4 regions of the Paraburkholderia sp. WC7.3g genome follow, and region 4 is predicted to be linked to each of the others. Evidence: predicted binding sites of a transcription regulator. Region 4 holds the regulator's gene; each other region holds the start of a gene.
What was found. Region 4 encodes LexA, which represses DNA repair genes until DNA is damaged. Its sites were predicted from a motif close to ACTGTATNNNNATACAGT; they were not measured.
Positions count from the first base shown of each region.

Region 1 (3,206 bases), 1.1 Mb from region 4:
GCGTGCGCGACGCCCACACGTGCCGGTCGCCCAGATGCGTCTGGTTGTGCACGTAAAAGCGCTGCGGCACGACGATATGCAGGTCTTCCTTCGCGCGCGTCATCGCCACGTAGAGCAGGCGCCGCTCCTCGTCGATTTCGTCGTCGCTGCCGGTGCCGAGATCCGACGGAATGCAGCCGTCGACGCCGTTCAGCACGAACACGTTGCGCCACTCCTGGCCCTTCGCCGAATGAATCGTCGACAGGATCAGGTAGTCCTCGTCGATCAGCGGCACGCCGGATTCGTCGCTGGTGGCATCGGGCGGGTCGAGCGTCAGCTCGGTCAGGAAACGCTCGCGCGACGGATACGTGCCCGCGATGCTTTCCATTTGCAGCAGGTCCGCGTGGCGGATCGCGGCGTCTTCGTGATTGCGCTCGAGATGCGGCTCGTACCAGCGCCGCACCATTTCGAACTCGGCGGGCCACGGCGTTTTCCGCCCGTACACGCCCGACATCAGCCGGACGAACGGATGCCAGTCTTCCTGCGCGCGAGCGGGCGCCGCAAACGCGGCCAGTACGCCGCCGGCGGTCGCGACTGGATCGCCGCCATCCGCGCGCGCGGCGATGTCGTCGAGCACCTTCGCCGCGGTACCCGGGCCGACACCCGGCAGCAGCTGCACGACCCGAAACCCGGCGACGCGGTCGCGCGGATTCTCGGCCCAGCGCAGCACCGCGAGCACGTCCTTCACGTGCACCGAGTCGAGAAATTTCAGCCCGCCGAACTTGACGAACGGGATATTGCGGCGCGTGAGTTCGATCTCGAGCGCGGCGCTGTGATGCGCGGCGCGAAACAGCACCGCCTGCGACTTCAGCTTCACGCCCTGCTCGCGCGCTTCGAGCACCTGCTCGACGATGTAGCGGGCTTGCGCGGCATCGTCAGCGACCGTGACGAGGCGCGGGCGCTGCGCCGACGCCTTGTCGGTCCACAGATTCTTCGTGTAGCGCTCGCTCGCGAGCTCGATCACCGCGTTCGACGCGGCAAGAATCGGCTCGGTCGAGCGATAGTTGTGCTCGAGCGTGACCTGCCTCGCCGGCGGCTCGAACTGGGCGGGGAAGTCGAGGATATTGCGCACTGTCGCGCCGCGAAACGAATAGATGGACTGGGCGTCGTCACCAACCACGGTCAGCCCGCGGCCGTCCGGCTTCAGCGCGAGCAGGATAGACGCCTGCAGGCGGTTGGTGTCCTGATATTCGTCGACCAGCACGTGATCGAAGCGCGCCGACAGATCGGCCGCGATGGCGGGCTCGCCGGCCATGTGCGACCAGTAGAGCAGCAGATCGTCGTAGTCGAGCACACTCTGCTTCTGTTTCGCGTCGACGTAGGCGGCGAACAGCCGGCGCAGATCCTCCTCCCACTCGCGACACCACGGAAACGGGCGCTCCAGCACCTGGCCGAGCGATGCGCCGGTGTTGACGACGCGCGAGTAGATCGCGAAGCAGGTGCCCTTCGCCGGAAAGCGCCGCTCCTTGGCGGACAGCCCGAGCTCGTGACGCACGAGGTTCATCAGGTCGGCGGAGTCTTCGCGGTCGTTGATCGTGAACGCGGGCGCGAGACCGATCAGATCCGCGTATTCGCGCAACAGCCGTGCGCCGACGCTATGAAACGTGCCCGCCCACGTCAGCCCTTGCGCGAGCGCGGCGCGAGCCCCGGCGGTGGTGGCCGCGGCGGCCGTGATGCGCGTCACACGGCGGGTCATTTCGAGCGCCGCGCGGCGCGAGAAGGTCAACAGCAGGATGCGCTGCGGATCGGCGCCCTTCACCACCAGATTGGCGACGCGGTGCGCCAGCGTGTTGGTCTTGCCGGAGCCGGCGCCCGCGATCACGAGCAGCGCGCCGGGCAGCGCGTCTGGCGTGTCGGTCCCGTATTCGACGGCTTCGCGTTGGGCGTCGTTGAGCTTCGCGAGCCAGGAGGTGGTATCGAACGACGGAGCGGATTCGGCGACGGTGGACACGGATAGGCTTTGCGTGCTGGATGGATTTCAGGATGCGACGCACACTGTATATCCATACAACCCCACGCGACAAGCGCCCTTTTTCCGGGCGCCCATCTGCGGGGGCCAGACGTCGGCAGGCGGGTGGCCTGACGCACAACCCGTTAAGCGAGAGTCGTCGGCGGCGCGCGAGCCTCGCAACGCCACGCGCCGCCGCATCCAGCAGGGCTTAATGCTTGACGTCCGCGCCATCGGCCTGCGCGGCAGCCTGCCCTTCCATGTTCATCTTCATTTCGTTATCGGCGGTCTGCCTGTCCGCCTTCTGGTTCAGCTTCGCGCCGCGCACCTGGTCCTTGTACTGGTCCTTTGCGGCCTTCTGCTGCGCCTTCAATTCCGCTTTCGAGGACTTTTTCGCCGCGCGATACTCGGCGTTGGCCTTGGCGTCGGCGTCGCGCTTCTGCACGAGCGGGTCGGTCGAGCCCGACGCCGTCAAACGGGCCGGCGGCGGCGCCTCGACGCCCTGCGCGGCGGGCGCGCCGGGGACTTGCTGCATGCCTTGCGCCGAAGGCGGCGCCTGCAAGCCCTGTGCGCCAGCAGCGGACGGCGGCACCATGTCGGCGGCGCCCTGGGTCTGGATTTGCGCGTGACCGCCAATGCCTGCTGCCGGTGCTGTCTGCGCGACAGCGGCCGTCGCGGCAAAAGCGGTGAGGGCGGTACCGATCAGGAGCGAACGAATCTGGGTCATGGCTTTCCTCTCTAAAGTTGTCGTGACTCGGGCGGACTTTCCGGCATCGCGATGACGGTATGTCCCGCGCGCCTCACCCGGTCTGGACGTCGCTGGATGGGTGGCCGGGGAGCGATCCCGGAAATGCCAGCGGGCTTTGCTGCTGAACTGCACTTTAGGAGTGAAATCCGTCCGACGCGACCGGCGTTACGGAACGTTTCAGTTTCCGATAACTGAATAACATCTGCTTTCATTTGCTTGCCGGGGCGCGTTTCGGAGGAATCCTGCGCAGGTCGAACGGCCCGCGCCGCCGCGGCGCATGCACTTGCTTTATGATGCGAACCCCGAACGCGACCCGTGCCCCAAGGTGCAAATGCGATGCCCAACCTCAATTTCACGCTGACCGGCGAATACGTCGAACTGCACAATCTGCTGAAAATCACGGGCCTCGCGGATAGCGGCGGCTCAGCGAAGATGATGGTTGCCGACGGCGCCGTGATGGTCGACGGCCGC
Region 1 covers NZ_JBNDMA010000002.1:3,440,500-3,443,705, forward strand. Annotated here, with positions in the region: gene OKW43_RS27240 (ATP-dependent helicase) at 1-1,990, opposite strand, end outside; gene OKW43_RS27245 (hypothetical protein) at 2,199-2,714, opposite strand; gene OKW43_RS27250 (RNA-binding S4 domain-containing protein) at 3,072-3,206, shown strand, end outside.
Region 1: the regulator LexA is predicted to act here: its motif matches at 2,034-2,051, upstream of OKW43_RS27240 (ATP-dependent helicase).

Region 2 (3,206 bases), on a different contig from region 4:
GAAGACCCAGTAGTGCACCGCGTCGCCGGATTCGGCGACAAAGTAATCCCGCGTCACTAGGTGTCCGTCCTGCCAGCCGCCCTCGATACGTTCGGCCGGCGACACCATGCGCAGCGGGGTGCCGTAGAACGGACGGTGGCCGCGCATGATGAGCTGCACCGGACTGTCGAGCAGCCACGTCGGCCGCGGAAGGCTGGACGGTGGCGGCATGGACCTGACGGTCTCACCGATGGGTATCCAGCGCGCGGCGACCTCGGGGCGGTGATCGGCGACGGGCGCCGCCCGGGTGACATTCTGGGCGCCGAGCCTGGCGACGAGCAGTTCCATCAGGCGCGCATGCTCCTGTGGCGAACCGCCTGGCTCAGGAAACAGCGATTCGCTGGGTGCGTCCGCTTCGCGCACGTCCTTCGCGTCGAGGCGAACGGCGATGACCGGCGCGGCCAGTTCGACGCGGCCCAGGCGTTCTTTCAGCAGGCGCACGAGGTGTTCCTCGCGTGACGTCGGTTCGCCAAGCGCGATTTCGATTGCGGTCGGCGGCACCGCCGCGCGGCCGCGTTCGTGCTCGAGCTCAAGTACAAACCGGGCGATCGCCAGCTGTCGCGCCGACAGCCAACCGGTCATCTGCAGGATCAACCGCCGCGCCGCGAACAGCACGGCTTCCGCATGCTCGATCCGGTCGGGCAGCTCGAGCCGCGCGCTGAAGGCGGGGGGCAACTCCAGCCATTCGTACACTTCGGGCGCCGCACCCGTCGCGCGATCGAGCGCATCGAGCAGCGCCGTTCCGCAGCGCTTCCTGAGGCCTGCGCGGGGTAGTCGCCGGACGTCGTCGACCGTTTCGCATCCCAGTCCGTCGAACCATCCGGCGTAGGGGCGCGCAGGCGGCAGGGCAGGTAACGGCACGCGACGCAGCGTACGGTCGACGGAGCGCAACGTGAGCGCGACGCCACCCGATGATCGGGCGAAGAGCCATGCGGCCTGTCCCGTCGGCGCAACGGCAAGTGTCGCGGTCACGCCGAACGCGCTCACCGTTTCACCCGCCCGCCAGCGCAGTGCCCGAATGCCACCGAAGAGGCGCAGGCTCGCCGAAACGTCGGCCAGCACGACCGATTCCTCCGCCAGCACCACGTGGGGGGTGAACTGCAGCAGGGCGAACGCCACGCCACGAACCAGCTCCGCTTCACGGGTGAGATCACGTTCCCGGATGACCGCGTCGGGGACAAGCGTCAACACTCCACCGCGGCGCATGCCAGGCACGATGCCGGCCGAGTGCGCCGCGCCGTCGAGCGCGACAACGCGGTCCTTTTCCAGCACGACAAACCCGGCCTCATTGCGCGGCGTCGACCAGCGCGGGAGAAACGACTCGAGGGCGAGGTGCGGCAGATGTACGCCGATCCAGAGTTGCATATCGGCTCAACAGGGCAGGTGAAGGTACGAGAGGAACGAAAACGGGTTCGTCGCGCTGCGGTCCGCGGCGTTTGACGAACGTCACTTCAATACCGCCCCTGGCGGCTCGCAGCGCAAGCCGCAGCGGCGCCGGCGACGTCGCCTGGGCGGCCGCGAGTGGGCGAAACAGGAACAGCAGGGTGTCCGAGGCCTGAGCGGCCAGATGCAGGCGCCGCAGCGCTTCCTGCCGGACTTCTGCCTGCCAGAAGAGCAGGGCGCCGCAGGTGCCGGCACGCAGGATCTGCTCGGCGGCCCACAGCACAGCCGTGCGTGGTGCGCGCAGCACGCACGGCTGTGCTGCGGGAACGCCGAGCCACGCCAGTCCGGCGGGTTGAAGCCGATGCGGCGGCTGCAGCAGGAGCAAGGGGCGGGATCCGACGTTCGCCAGCGCGGGCTGAAGCAGACGCAGTTCACCGCAGCCCGGCTGCGGTGTGAGCAGTTCAGTGAGCGCGCCCGCGGGCCAGCCGCCGCCCGGCAGCTCGGCGGTTAGCGCGGCGTGGCCGCACGACACCACCCGATCGAAGCCGGCGGCCAGCTGCGAAGCTCGCCATAGCGCGGGGTGGATTTCTTCAGGGTGACGCGGCAGGGCGTTCATGGAGCAAGGATACTGTATGGATATACAGTATCTAGTGTAGCGCTTATCCCGGGAAAATGTAAAAGGAGGTGTGAAGACCACGACCGGGGGGTACTGGCGAGCCGTTCCAGGCGGGCGCGAGCCCACCTTTCGCGACCGGTCTGTGATCGGCCATATGGGAAAGCTTTCCGCAAGCCCGAGAAGCTGGTCAGAGGAACCGTCGGTTAGAATAACTGCTCCCATCAGCAGCTGACCGTCTTTCACCAATGCTCAACAGAAAGCATTCTTCCGGCAAGCTCTACGTCGATCTGCAATCGGCAGCGGCACGGTACCTTGCTGCCGCCCAAACGAAGTCCGCGTGTCTCGAACGCATCGCTTCCACGCCGCAAGCCATCTGGGTGACCGATGTCTCCGCCATCGCTGACCTTCGGATCAAACTGGATGGCGCATATGCTAATGATGAGATTGCGGTTGTCGTTTTATACGGGATCCCGGACCGTGATTTCGGCGGTGGGTATTCCGCCGGTGGAGAAGAAACAGAAGGATCCTACCGCGCCTACATTGACAAACTCTGCGATGCCATCGCACAACGTCGGGTGATTGCGATAGTAGAACCAGACGCAGTCGCCGATATGTTCAACGGAAAGTTCGGTGAGGATCGCGCCGAGCGCCGCACGGCCTTGCTGCAATACGCATGTGACCGGCTAGGCCAACTCACCCAAACTGATGTCTACCTCGACTGTGGACACTCCAGCTGGCCGGAAGAAAGTTGCCTCGATCGGTGGCTGCGCGACAACAACATGCTCGATAGGCTCACCGGCATCGCGATGAATGTCTCGAATTTCAAATCGACAGAAGAATGCCTCGATCGTGCGAGAGCACTGCTGCATTTGGGATCTCGTGAAGTTGTGCCTGTGGTCATTGACTGCAGTCGAAATGGCGCGCCTCTTGCCTCAGATTTGCAGGGCGATGATTTATGGTGCAATCCGGTTGGAGCCCGTCTTGGTCCGGATCCGGTCTTGTCTTTGTCGAATTATCACGCCCGGTTGTGGGTAAAGCGGCCTGGCGAGTCGGACGGAGTGCACAACAGCGGATTGCGTGCGGGCACGTTCGATCTGGGCCTATGCCTCCGACTTTGCGGCGAGTAAGTCGCGCAAGCGCAGTGCACACCAAAGCACATTCATTAGGG
Region 2 covers NZ_JBNDMA010000005.1:28,255-31,460, reverse strand. Annotated here, with positions in the region: gene OKW43_RS42210 (Y-family DNA polymerase) at 1-1,404, opposite strand, end outside; gene imuA (translesion DNA synthesis-associated protein ImuA) at 1,325-2,038, opposite strand; gene OKW43_RS42200 (glycoside hydrolase family 6 protein) at 2,284-3,165, shown strand.
Region 2: the regulator LexA is predicted to act here: its motif matches at 2,050-2,067, upstream of imuA (translesion DNA synthesis-associated protein ImuA).

Region 3 (3,206 bases), 290 kb from region 4:
CACCGGCTCGATGCATCTGAATGCGTATACCGGCGGTGGCTACTGGACGCACTACGGCCCCAGTGGCTGGTATCTCGATGCGGTCGTGCAGGGTACGTACTACGACGGCGGCGCGACCACGCAATTTGCGAGTCTGCCGGTCCGGGGTACGGGCTTCGCGACATCCCTGGAGGGGGGCTATCCGATCCCGCTGCCGCTCGGCCCGGGTTTCGAACTGGAGCCGCAGGCGCAGATCATCTGGCAGCATGTGTCGTTCAACGATGCGAACGATGGTCTGGGTGAAGTCGCCCTCGGCTCGACTTCGGGTGCGAGTGGCCGGCTCGGCGTGCGCGGCAAGTGGACCATCGAAGGCAGCCATGAGACGGTGTGGCAGCCGTATGTGCGCGCCAACCTGTGGCGGGATTTCAATGCCCAGGCCACCACGACCTTCGCCAATGATCCGGTGCCGCTGAATGTGCAGGCCACGCGACTGGAGTTCGCCGGCGGTGTCACCGCGAAGATCAAGGATCGGCTGAACCTATACGGACAGTTCGGCTACCAGTTCGCCGTGAGTGGAAACAGCAATGTCCGCCGTAGTGGGGTCAAGGGCGATCTCGGCGTGCGCTATGTCTGGTAGGCGTCTGCTTTGCCCCATCAATGTCGTGACCGGCGCAATCAAAGGTGCCGCGTTTGCGTAGGCGGATTGCCCCAGTCGTCGTGTAGCCCATCGCGATAGGTGACTGGCGCATTCAGTGCCGCGTCGAGATCGAGTTCATCGATGCACATGATGTTCACGTTGATATACGAATACCCGGTGCCGTTCGGCATATCGATGCGATCGAATACGTGGACCCCGCAGCGTTTGCAGAACGGGTGATGCGCGACCCGATTGTTACCCTGATATTCGCTCAGCGCGGCTTCGTCGCAGAGCAGACGAAAGTCTTCCCGGCGAACCTGCACGTGCCAGAATCGCAGCCTGCTGCAGTAGCTGCAATTGCATTTCGACGTGCCGTTGTCGAAGTCGATGCGAGCTTCGAACTTGACGAGTTGGCAATGGCAACTGCCGAGGTACGTGCGCAGCATGGGGTTCTCCGAGGTTGAGGGCCGCTGCAATTATGGACGGCACGACTTCGTGCTGCCAATGCACGAACCAGCACAACCCTCGCGGTAATGGCGGTCGCGCAGCGCCCGCCCTCCAAAAAAAGTGCCTGTTCGCTATCGCATAAAAACATGTAGGATACTGTATATCCATACAGGTATTTTCGTAAATGACAGCCGCCCTGCCAGCACCGGAAGCCATTCACCCGTCCTTGTGGCGGGCGTCCCAGCTTGGCGCTGGCCGCGGCCGCAGCGTCGATACCGGCTATCCGGCCTTGTCGGCGGAATTGCCCGGCGGCGGCTGGCCGCTGGGCGCGCTGGTCGATCTGCTCGTGCAGCAGGCCGGCGTCGGCGAACTGCGGTTGTTGCAGCCGGCGCTCAGCGCCGTCGGCGAGCGTCCGCTCGCCTTCGTGCAACCGCCGCATACGCCGGACGGCCTCGGGCTCAACTACATCGGCCTGTCGCTGCAGCAGGTGCTGCGAATCAATGCGCCGAAAACCGCCGACGCGCTGTGGTCGGCCGAGCAGATCCTGCGCGCCGGCAGTTGCGGCGCGCTGATCTTCTGGGCGCAGTACGCGCAGGCGTCGTCGCTGCGCCGTCTGCATCTGGCCGCGCAATCGTCGGAGACGCTTTTCATCATGGTGCGGCCGCTCGCCACCGCGCAAGATGCATCGCCCGCGCTGCTGCGGCTCGCGCTCAGGCCATCGGCCGAAGGTCTCACCATCGACATCGTGAAACGACGAGGGCCCGCTCGCGCAGAGCCCCTGTCGATTCCCCTTCAACCCACCCCCGTTCTGCTTTCCCGACATGCGCGTCTTTCTCGCCGTTCATCTGCCAAAGTTGCCGCTCGAGGTCTTCAGACCGAAGTGGTCACCTGAGCCCGCGCATGGCTGCGCGGTGCTGGAGAAAGACAAAGTGGTGATGGCCGACCCCGCCGCGCGCTCGGCAGGCGTGCGTCCCGGCATGAAGCGCGGCGGCGTGCTGACGCTGTCGCCGCAAACCGGCATGTATGAGCGCGATGGCGGCCGCGAGGCGGCGGCCCATCGCGAGGTGGGCATCGCGCTGATGCGCTTCTCGCCCGAAGTCGCGCTGCTCGATGAGGCGACGGTCGTCGTCGAGATCGGCGCGAGTCTGCGGCTCTTTGGCGGCCTGCTCGCGCTGTGTCGCGATGCGAAGGCCATCCTCGACGCGCTCGGCTTCACCGCGCGCATCAGTGCCGCGCCGACCGGCCAGGGCGCGTGGCTGCTCGCGAAGTATGGCAACCGCCGTGTGCTGAAGCTCGCGTCGCTCGAACGGCGTCTGTCCGCCCTGCCGATGCTCGCCGTGCCCGAAGTGCGCCCGTTCGCCGACTGGTTCACGGGCCTCGGTTGCGAACGCATCGCCGATCTGCGCCGCCTGCCCCGCGCCGGCTTGCAGCGCCGCTGCGGAGAACATCTGCTCGACTCGCTCGACCGCGCGTTCGGGACCGCGCCCGAACTGTTCGACTGGCTCGAACTGCCGCCCACGTTCTCGGCGCGCATCGAGATGCCCGACCGGCTCGAACACGCGGATGGCGCGGTGTTCGGCGCACAGCGGCTCGTCGTGCAACTGTGCGGATGGCTGTGCGCGAAACAGCTCGCGCTCACCGGCATTCGCCTGTCGCTCGAACACGAGCGCGGACGCGCTGCGATCGAGCCGACCACGATCGACATCGCACTCGGCGAGCCGAGCTGGCGCGAAGAACATCTGATGCGCCTGCTGAAGGAGCGGCTGCATCGTATCGAGCTCGCCGCGCCCGTGATTGCATTGCGGCTCGATGCATCGAACGTCGAGTCGGCCGCGCCCACGTCCGACACGCTGTTTCCCGAACCGGGCGGCTCGAAGGAAGATCACGAGCGCCTGCTCGAACTACTGGTCGCGCGGCTCGGCGACGAGAACGTGCTGAAACCCGCGCCGAGCGCCGATCATCGGCCGGAGATTGCGAACCGCTGGCTGCCGGTCTCGCAGCCGCTCAAGCCCGCGCCGCTGCCGCAGAATCTGCCCCGCCCGACGTGGATGCTCGACACGCCGGTGCGTCTGCTGATGCGCCAGCACCGTCCGTTCTATGGCTCGCCGTTGCGCATGGTGTCGCCGGGCGAGCGCATCGAGAG
Region 3 covers NZ_JBNDMA010000002.1:2,003,844-2,007,049, reverse strand. Annotated here, with positions in the region: gene OKW43_RS20685 (autotransporter outer membrane beta-barrel domain-containing protein) at 1-616, shown strand, start outside; gene OKW43_RS20680 (GFA family protein) at 655-1,062, opposite strand; gene imuA (translesion DNA synthesis-associated protein ImuA) at 1,248-1,955, shown strand; gene OKW43_RS20670 (Y-family DNA polymerase) at 1,885-3,206, shown strand, end outside.
Region 3: the regulator LexA is predicted to act here: its motif matches at 1,219-1,236, upstream of imuA (translesion DNA synthesis-associated protein ImuA).

Region 4 (3,206 bases):
ATGTGACCAGACCTTCGCGACGGAAGATCGCCGAGTAGTTCGCGTTGCCTTCGCCACGCCGGTACGTGATAACAAATTCGTTGAGACTACGATAGCCGGCCGTGCTTTGACGCCCCGGTGGCGGCGCACTTGCCTGATTGGTGGTGTTGCCCGCGGCTGGTGCGGCCGGCGCTTCGCCGCTCGCGGCTGGCGGCGCGGACGGTTGCTCGCCCGGCATGCCGCGTGGCGGCATGCCGTTCAGCAGCGCCGCGACGCCGTCGGGTGTTGCATAGGCATCGACGAGCGGGCCGATCAACGTCACGCCGATCACCGCGCCAATCGTGGCCAGCTTGTTGCCGGCGTCCGCTTCGAGCCGGCGTGTCAGCATGGCGCCCACCTGCTGCTTCAGGCTATCGCGTAGCGCGGGAAAGTCCACGTACTGATTGACGGTTTGCACGTCTCGCGCATCTGCCGCGCGTTTGAGATTGTTCACCGCGATATACGGTGACGCATAGATAAACCCCAGCGCGCCAATCACGATCACCACGATCAGCGTGATCAGCAGCGGCCGGGTGGCGCTGCCCTGTATGCGTTTCGGAAATGTCATCGAATGGGACTCCACGTTAGTGATCATCTAACGTCGACCACGGCGAGGTCGAAACGATCCCATCCGACGCGAAACTCTGAACTTCAGAAGTGGGTATCGCATGCGTGCCCAGGATTCGCTCAGGCTTCGAACACCGCGCCGTGCACGTTGGCTTCGTCGGCGATGCAACGATCGATCATACGGCATACGGCGTCGACCGTGCCGACCATGATCAGTCGCGACGATCCATGGTAGACCCGCACCGGTGCGCGACGCGCGGGCTCGGCGATGTTCAGCGCCGAATTCAGCGACACGCGAGCGAACGCCGGCAACGACGACGGCAGACCGGAAGCATCGGCAGGCACGTCGAACAGCGACGGCGTGCGCGCCGCGGGCGCCTCGGTCAGCGCGCAGGGCGTGAGCTTGCGCAGATGGCGCAGACGGCCGAACTGGCGAAAAGGCAGCAGGCGGGCAAGGCGTTCCATGAGTCTCTCCTGGCGATACAGCGTAGATGCGGGCGTAAATGCGGGCGTAAATGCGGCTTGGGTTGGACAAGCCGGCGCAAGCGTTGCTGCGACAGCGAAAGATCAGAACTCGCTTGGGCGAATGAGCCCGACCGCGATCCCTTCGAGCGCGAAATCGGCGCTGCCGCTTTCCACGAAGATGTTGTCGTAATCGGGGTTTTCGGCGATCAGCTCGATGCCGTTCGGCCGGCGCTTCAGACGCTTGACCGTCACGTCGTCGCCGAGCCGCGCAATGATGATCTGGCCGTCCTTCGCTTCGCTGCGCTTTTGCACTGCGAGCAGGTCGCCGTCGAGAATCCCGGCGTCGCGCATAGACAGGCCGCGCACTTTCAGCAGGTAGTCGGGTTTGCTCGAGAACAGCGCCGGGTCGCACGCGTAGTGCTGCGAGATATGTTCCTGCGCGAGGATCGGGCTACCCGCCGCGACCCGGCCGATCAGCGGCAGCGACAACTGCATCAGGCCCGCATGCGGCAGCGTGAACTGGTGTGGCGCGTCCTCTTGCCCGGACAGCAGGCGGATGCCGCGCGACGCGCCAGCCGCGAGTTCGATCACCCCCTTGCGCGCCAGCGCGCGCAGATGCTCTTCCGCGGAATTGGCCGAGCTGAAACCGAGTTCGGCGGCGATTTCCGCGCGAGTGGGCGGAAAGCCGGTGCGTTCGATCGCGCGGCGGATCAGATCGAAAACCTGCTGCTGTCGTGCGGTGAGTTTTGTCATGGCCACTGTATGTATGAACAGGTGACTGTATTTTTATACAGTATCCGGCGCATTTCAAGCTTTACTTTAAGTTCGGCCGGAGGGGCGCGTTCGGGCGTCGTTTATCGGCCACATCGCGTCGTTTCCGGTGCGTCAACAGCCGTCGCATCTGCCGTTACCACTTTTGAGTATTAAAAAATGAAGAAACATTATTTTTAATGATGAAAGCCCTTCGATAGACTGGCCTCCGGATTGGCGCTCATGTGCACGTGACCGCGACGCAGAACAACACCAGACGCTTGGCAGCGGACCATCACACGGAGAAAAATCGAGATGAACTATCGGCACACGGGGCTTGCGGCTCGAACCAGAAAACTGATCACGGCGCTCGCCGTCGGCGCGGCGGGCGCGCTGGGCATGGTGGGCGCAAGCGGCATCGCGCACGCCGACACGACACTGCTGAACGTGTCCTACGATCCGACGCGCGAGCTGTATCAGGACATCAACCAGGCATTCGGCAAGGAATGGAAGGCCAGCAGCGGCGAAGCCGTCACCTTCAGGCAGTCGCACGGCGGCTCGGGCGCGCAGGCTCGCTCGGTGCTCGATGGTCTGCAGGCCGACGTCGTGACGCTCGCGCTCGCTTATGACATCGATGCGCTCGCGAACAAGGGGCTCGTCGACAGGAACTGGCAGAAGCGTTTGCCGGACAACGCGTCGCCGTACACCTCGACGATCGTGTTTCTCGTGCGCAAGGGCAACCCGAAGCACATCAAGGATTGGGACGATCTGGTGAAGCCGGGCGTGTCGATCGTGACGCCGAATCCGAAGACCTCGGGCGGCGCGCGCTGGAACTATCTGGCCGCGTGGGCCTACGCCGAGCATCAACCGGGCGGCAACGACCGGAAGGCCAGGGAGTTCGTCGGCAAGCTGTACAGGAACGCCGGCGTGCTCGATTCGGGCGCGCGCGGCGCGACGACGAGCTTCGTTCAGCGCGGCATTGGTGACGTGCTGATCGCGTGGGAAAACGAGGCGTTCCTGTCGCTGAAGGAGTTCGGTCCGGACAAGTTCGAGATCGTCGTGCCGTCGGTGAGCATTCTCGCGGAGCCGCCGGTCGCGGTGGTCGACAAGGTCGTCGACAGGCACGGCACCCGCAAGCTCGCCGAGGCTTATCTGAACTTCCTCTATAGCGAGGAGGGCCAGGAGATCGCCGCGCGCAATTTCTATCGTCCGCGTTCGAACAAGGTGCCGGCCGATCTGACCGCGAAGTTTCCGAAGCTGAAGCTGTACACGATCGACGATTCGTTCGGCGGCTGGACCAACGCGCAGAAGACGCATTTCGCCGACGGCGGCGTGTTCGATTCGATTTATCAGCCGCAGTAAAAACCGCCGCCTGCATCAAAGGCAGAGGTGAAAGGGCGCGCCCA
Region 4 covers NZ_JBNDMA010000002.1:2,291,116-2,294,321, forward strand. Annotated here, with positions in the region: gene OKW43_RS21965 (DUF2939 domain-containing protein) at 1-586, opposite strand, end outside; gene OKW43_RS21970 (hypothetical protein) at 706-1,050, opposite strand; gene lexA (transcriptional repressor LexA) at 1,153-1,803, opposite strand; gene OKW43_RS21980 (sulfate ABC transporter substrate-binding protein) at 2,116-3,162, shown strand.